One region of the Streptomyces sp. NPDC030838 genome, then DNA from elsewhere that is predicted to be linked to it. Evidence: riboswitches for the same ligand, from Rfam matches in the RefSeq annotation. Region 1 holds a riboswitch; each other region holds the start of a gene.

Region 1 (2,190 bases):
TCGGCGCCGACCGGCACGACCGCGTGTGGCCCGCCCAGGTGCTCGGCACCTACTGCCTCGGCGGCACCCTCACCTCCCGCCTGGACCGCGTCCTGCGCGAGGAGAAGGGCTACACCTACGGCGTGCGGGCGTTCGGCCAGGTCCTGCGGTCCGCCCCGGACGGCACGGGCGCCTCGATGCTCGCCATCAGCGGCTCCGTGGACACCCCGAACACCGGTCCCGCCCTGAAGGACCTGTGGACGGTGCTGCGCACGCTCGCCGCGGAGGGCCTGACCGACGCCGAGCGGGACGTCGCCGTGCAGAACCTGGTCGGCGTGGCGCCGCTCAAGTACGAGACGGCGGCGGCCGTGGCGAGCACCCTGGCCGACCAGGTCGAGCAGCACCTGCCCGACGACTACCAGGCGACGCTGTACCGGCAGCTGGCCGCGACCGGCACGGTCGAGGCCACCGCCGCGGTGGTCAACGCCTTCCCAGTGGACCGTCTGGTGACCGTCCTCGTCGGTGACGCGGCGCAGATCAAGGAGCCCGTGGAGGCCCTCGGCATCGGCGAAGTCACCGTCGTGGCCGCCGAGTAGACGGCCGAGAGACAGCCGTACGGGCACACCCGCGCGGAGGGGCCCTGGTGACCGATGCGTCACCAGGGCCCCTTCATGTCCGAATTGAGGGAGAGGTTGCCTGTCTGCCCTGTGGGATGCGCTACAAAAGCCCGCGTTGGTTTGGGCTTTGAAAGCCGGCCCCCTTAGCGTCATCCGGGCTGTCCGTCAGGCAGTGCGCCGCACCCGCGGCACCGGACAGTCATCGCCGAGTCCCCGTACGGCGCGAGCCAGGGGAGCCGGGGACCCAACCACGTAGTCCCTGGGGTGAATCGGACGCCCGCGCGTCACGCGAGGGGGTCCGTAGGAGACCTTCCTGCTCCGAACCCGTCAGCTAACCCGGTAGGCGAGAAGGAAGGAAAGGACCAGCCACTCCATGGCGTTCACCCGCGCCACCGGGAAGCACCGTCGTCCCAGCCGGATGCACCGCTCCACCGCCCGCGCGGCGGGCGTCGCGGCGCTCACCACCACCGGCGTCATCGGCACCCTGGCGGGCCCGGCGCTCGCCGCCGACACCTCCGCCGAGCAGACCGGCCTGCTGCCGGTCCTCAGCATCGGCGACGAGGTCGCCGACCAGATCGACGCGCAGGCCGCCGCGCAGCAGCAGGCCGCCGAGCACGCCGCCGCCGTCAAGAAGGCCGAGGCGGCCGCGAAGAAGCGCGCCGAGGAGGAGGCCCGCAAGGCCCGCGCGGAGGAGGAGCGGGCCGCCCGCGAGGCCGAGCGCAAGCGCCTCAACACCTTCGTGTCGCCGATCAGCGGCTCCTACGTCTCCACCGGCTACCAGGCAGGCAGCGCCCTGTGGTCCTCCGGCAGCCACACCGGTGTCGACTTCCACGCCGCGAGCGGCACCTCGGTCCAGGCGGTCGGCTCCGGCACGGTCGTCGAGGCCGGCTGGGGCGGGGCGTACGGCAACCAGGTGGTCATCCGGATGCACGACGGCACGTACACCCAGTACGGCCACCTGTCCTCCATCGGCGTCTCCGTGGGCCAGACGGTCACCCCGGGCCAGCAGATCGGCCTGTCCGGCGCCACCGGCAACGTCACCGGCCCGCACCTGCACTTCGAGGCCCGTACGACCCAGGAGTACGGCTCGGACATCGACCCGGTCGCGTACCTGCGCGCGCACGGCGTGAACATCTGACGCAGCCGCAGCACTTCCCGAAGCCCCGGCCCCGAGCCGGGGCTTTCGGCGTTTCGGCCGCCCCGTTGTCCAAAAAATATCCATGGATTCCGGCCCGCCATCGGAAATTCCGGCTCATTGCAATAGAGTCGCTGAACACACGTCCATCGTCGACGTTTCACGGGGATTAAGGCGGAGGTCGGTCATGCGTATTCCGGCGCATTCGGTGTGCACGGCGATCCGGGACGACATCGTCGCGGGTGTCTACGAGCGCGGCAGCCGGCTCACCGAGGAACTGCTCGCCCGCCGCTACGGCGTCTCGCGCGTCCCCGTGCGGGAGGCCCTGCGCACCCTGGAGGCGGAGGGCTTCGTCGTGACCCGGCGGCACGCGGGCGCGTGCGTCGCGGAACCGACCGAACAGGAGGCCTCCGACCTGCTGGAGATGCGTCTGCTGCTGGAGCCGCTGGGCGCCTCCCG
Region 2 (2,190 bases), on a different contig from region 1:
GCCGTCAGGACCGCCGGGGATCGGGGAGAGCCGGGCTCAGCCGGGCGTCAGGGCGTGAGGCCCTTGCTCCGCAGCCAGCTCAGCGGGTCCAGCGCGCCGCCGTCGCCGGTGTGCACCTCCAGGTGCAGATGCGCCCCGGTCACATTGCCGGTCGCGCCCACGCGCCCGATGACGTCCCCGGTGTTGACCTTCTGGCCCACGCTGACGTTGATCGACGACTGGTGGGCGTAGAGGATCTCGGTGCCGTCGTTCAGGGTGAGAACGGTCCGGTAGCCGTACGCGCCGCCCCAGCCGGCCTCGGTGATGGTGCCGGAGTGCACCGCCTTGATGAGGGTGCCGGTGGGCGCGGCGAAGTCCAGGCCGGTGTGGTAGCCGGAGGACCACAGGGCGCCGGCCTGCCCGTAGGTGGAGGTGATGGTGTACGAGGAGGTCGGCAGCGTGAACTGCTTGGCCAGCTCGGCCAGCCGCTCGGCCTCGGCCTTCCTGCGGGCCTCCTCCTCCGCCTCCTTCTTCGCGGCGGCGGCCTTGGCCTCGGCCTCCTTCTCCGCCTTGGCGGCGGCCTCCGCGGCCTCCTTCTCGGCGGCGGCCAGCGCCTCCGCGGCGGCCTTGGACTCGGCCTGGTCCTGCTGCTGCTCGGCCTGCGCCATGATGCGGGCGCGCAGCGCCTCGCCGGCGTCGGTGGTGCCCTGCGCGGTGTCGGTGGCGGTGACGCCGAGGCTGCTGAGCGGGGTGGCGGTGGTCTCGGCGGTGTCGGTGTCGTCGGAGATCAGCGAGCCGACGTTCGGCAGGTCGGGCATCGAGATGGACACCGGCGGCTTGCCGGTCTGCGCGGTGGCCATGCCGCCCGCGCCGACGGCGGCTATGACACCGACGCCCAGGACGGTGGAGCTGCGGGCGAGTCCGCCGCCGCGCTGCTTGGTGACACGATGCCGGCCGCGTACGGGGCGAATGGATTCCGCGGTGGGGTTCCACTCCTCCCACGGGCCCTCGTCGGTGCGCTGATCGCCGTACACGAAGGTGTCGGCGGGGTCGGCGGTGCGCTGGCCGGGCACGAACGGGGCCCCGGGGGCAGGCCGGTTGGACGCCACGTGGGCGTACTCCTTTCCTTCCTTCTCGCCTACCGGGTTAGCTGACGGGTTCGGAGCAGGAAGGTCTCCTACGCGCGTAAATCAGCCGTGCCGCACACGACTTTCAGCCGTGCGGACCCGACCCCTTACGCCCGATTCACCCCAAGGTGGTGGTTCCCCGGTTCCCTACGGGATTCGGCGCGTGCGCACGGAGCCGCCTCTTGTGACGGCTGGGACGACCGCGCTGCGTTATCGGACGTTAATAGAACCGGGGGGTGATTTCCAAGCGGTTCCGCTTGATCATTACGGTCACCCGGGTGGACGTACACCTCATGAGCGGCGAAAATCGGGCGAGTTGACCCGCACTCAGAAACACTTCAGCAGCGTCCCGGTTTTTGATGGTGACTCAGATGTTATGCGGAGTGGGGTCGCCCACTTACTCCCCGTGACGTCTCCGCGCACAGATGCGCTTCGAGGACGGAAAAGCACTCAGGGCCGGAATCCATCTCCATGGATTCCGGCCCTGAGCCTTCAGTAGCGGGGACAGGATTTGAACCTGCGACCTCTGGGTTATGAGCCCAGCGAGCTACCGAGCTGCTCCACCCCGCGTCGGTGATTCCAGTGTACGCCATGCGCGGGACGCTTCGCGCCAGGGTTTGTCTCCGCCTCGCCGATCAGCCGGCGCTGAGTTCCGTGAGGTCGGCCAGCGGCAGGGTGTGCTGGGTCTGAAGGACCTTGGCGCGCAGGTAGCGGACGTTGTGGGCGGTGGTGAAGACACCGGTCGGGACACGGTCACGGACGCCGACACCCAGAGCGCGCAGCTGCTCGGCCTTGTCCGGGTTGTTGGAGAGCAGGTCCAGCTCGGTGACGCCGAGGGCGGTGAGCATCTGGGCGGCGGCCGTGTAGTCGCGGGCGTCCTCGGGAAGGCCGAGGGCCAGGTTGGCCTCGTAGGTGTCGAGCCCCTGGTCCTGGAGGGCGTACGCGTCGAGCTTGTTGTACAGCCCGATGCCGCGGCCCTCCTGCCGGAGGTACAGCAGAACGCCGCCGCGCTCGGCGATCCGCTCGACCGCCTCGCGCAGCTGCGGGCCGCAGTCGCAGCGGGCGGAGCCGAAGACGTCGCCGG
Region 3 (2,190 bases), on a different contig from region 1:
ACCTTGCTGCGCGGCGACGACACGGTCTCCGACCGGTCGCGCGCCGCGCTCGCTCGGGTGGCGGCGGCCGGCGCCCGGCACCTGGTGGTGACCGGACGGCCGGCACCACGGGTGCGCCCGCTGCTGGAGGATCTGGGCGGCACGGGCCTGGCGGTGTGCGGGCAGGGAGCGCAGCTGTACGACGTCGGCGCCGACCGGCTGCTGTGGTCGGTGACCCTGGACCGGGAGCTGGCGGAGCACGCGCTCGGCAAGATCGAGGCCGAGGTGGGGCAGGTGTACGCGGCGGTCGACCAGGACGGGGTCGACGGGCTGACCCTGATCGAGCCGGGCTACCGGATGCCGCACCCCACCCTGCCCGCGGTGCGGGTCGGGCGGCGCGACGACCTGTGGGGCGAGCCCATCAGCAAGGTGCTGCTGCGCCATCCCACGCTGTCCGACGACGAGTTGGCGGCGGTGGCCCGTTCGGTGGTCGGCTCGCTCGCGACCGTCACCATGTCGGGGCCGGGCACGGTCGAGCTGCAGCCGTGCGGCATCACCAAGGCGACCGGGCTGGCGCTGGCCGCCGAGCATCTGGGGCTGCGCCCGGAGGGGACCCTCGCCTTCGGGGACATGCCCAACGACATCCCCATGTTCGACTGGGCCGGATACGGCGTGGCCATGGCCAACGCTCATCCCGAACTCAAGGCGGTGGCCGACGAGATCACCCTGTCGAACGAGGACGACGGCATCGCCGCCGTCCTCGAACGACTTTTTGGTGAAACGGTGAGCGCGGCTCAGGCAGGGAGCCGCGCTCGGATGGAGCCCGTGGCTCAGTACGCGCCGAAGACGTTGTCGATGGAGCCGTAGCGGTCGGCCGCGTAGTTGCAGGCCGCCACGATGTTCGCGACCGGGTCGTACGGGTCGTACTTGGTGCCGGGCACGTGGTACGCGGCGAAGGTCGGGTCGATGACCTGGAGCAGGCCCTTGGACGGGGTGCCCTTGGCGGCGTTGGAGTCCCAGAGGTTGATGGCCAGCGGGTTGCCGGAGGACTCGCGCATCACGTTGCGGTGGATGCCGTCGTAGGTGCCGGGGATGCCGTGCTGGGCCATGATCGACAGGGACTGGCGGATCCAGCCGTCGAGGTTGTTGGGGTACACCGTGGCGGCGGTCGTCGCGGTCGGGGTGGCCGCCGAGGCGGTGGTCGCGCCGAGCAGCGGCAGCGCGAGCACGGCGGCACCGGTGCCGGCGACGGCGAGCGTGCGGGCGAGCCGGGCGCGGCGGCGGCCCTTGGCCGACTGGTTGTTTGCGGGCAGACCCTTTGCAGGCATGGCGAATGTCCTCTCCGTCGCCTGCGAGGTGAGCTGTCGGGTTCGGGCGGGGAGGTGCCCGGCCGCGCGCCACAGCGCACGGCTTCACCCCAAGCCGTCCCGGGGCTATGCCCGGACCGGCGACTTACCTGGGTCCCCCGCTCCTGCCATACGAATGAGTTCGAGGTTCGGTGGTGCGGGCGGTGGCAGGATTCGGCGTCCGCCCGACGGACCGGGAAGTTATGCGAGAGGCGGTGTCCGGAACAAGTAGCGGATTCACATATCGCGCCCGTTGACCATGATCAGGGCGTATGGGGTACTTGATCCTTTGCGACCGCCAAGGGTCAACTGGCAAGAGAACATGGGGATGTCGCCGAAGGTGGCGGGAAGTCTGTGGGTGCGCGGTCGTGAGTCAACTCACGTGCGAGCGCAAGAGCGGCAAATCGGGCAATAGTCCCAAGGTGTGCTCAACTGCCCGTCAGCCCGCGGTGCGTGGAATCCGCCTCTCCCAGGTCCGGTGGAAGACCACCTCTTCGCCCGCCGTGCACATCACCTCGTTGACGGACAGAAAGTGCTCCGCGTCACAGCCGATCTCCGAGCGGGTCCGCACGGTCGTGTCCCAGGCCAGCTCCGGCCGGTGCAGCCGGATCGACCAGTCCGAGCGGGTGCGCGCGGAGAGCGGGTCGTCCTCGTGGATGGTGTACGTCTCCAGCGCGTCCTCGGTGAACTCCAGCCCGTCGGGGTACATACGGGTGCCGCCGCAGCGCGGGTCGACCTCCAGGCGCCACTCGCCCGTGGCCACGTCCCGCACCACCAGCCGCTCGGGGCGGGGCTCGTCCAGCGTGACGGGGATGCCGACGCCCAGCGGCGGGGCCTGCTCGGGCTCCTCGAAGGTGATCGTCCG

Evidence for each region. Region 1 has a riboswitch for cyclic di-AMP ahead of ACZ42A_RS27330 (M23 family metallopeptidase). Riboswitches for the same ligand answer to the same signal wherever they lie in the genome.
Region 2: another riboswitch for cyclic di-AMP. It lies ahead of ACZ42A_RS13250 (M23 family metallopeptidase); the one in region 1 lies ahead of ACZ42A_RS27330 (M23 family metallopeptidase).
Region 3: another riboswitch for cyclic di-AMP. It lies ahead of ACZ42A_RS09890 (transglycosylase SLT domain-containing protein); the one in region 1 lies ahead of ACZ42A_RS27330 (M23 family metallopeptidase).

Annotation. Positions count from the first base shown of each region.
Region 1 is NZ_JBVIED010000012.1:44,543-46,732, forward strand. Features, by position in the region: gene ACZ42A_RS27325 (M16 family metallopeptidase) at 1-575, shown strand, start outside; cyclic di-AMP (ydaO/yuaA leader) riboswitch at 790-956, shown strand; gene ACZ42A_RS27330 (M23 family metallopeptidase) at 970-1,734, shown strand; gene ACZ42A_RS27335 (GntR family transcriptional regulator) at 1,919-2,190, shown strand, end outside.
Region 2 is NZ_JBVIED010000004.1:18,048-20,237, forward strand. Features, by position in the region: gene ACZ42A_RS13250 (M23 family metallopeptidase) at 48-1,088, opposite strand; cyclic di-AMP (ydaO/yuaA leader) riboswitch at 1,100-1,278, opposite strand; tRNA gene ACZ42A_RS13255 (tRNA-Met) at 1,603-1,676, opposite strand; gene ACZ42A_RS13260 (GTP cyclohydrolase II) at 1,742-2,190, opposite strand, start outside.
Region 3 is NZ_JBVIED010000002.1:609,509-611,698, reverse strand. Features, by position in the region: gene ACZ42A_RS09895 (HAD family hydrolase) at 1-846, shown strand, start outside; gene ACZ42A_RS09890 (transglycosylase SLT domain-containing protein) at 810-1,307, opposite strand; cyclic di-AMP (ydaO/yuaA leader) riboswitch at 1,311-1,490, opposite strand; gene ACZ42A_RS09885 (CocE/NonD family hydrolase) at 1,765-2,190, opposite strand, start outside.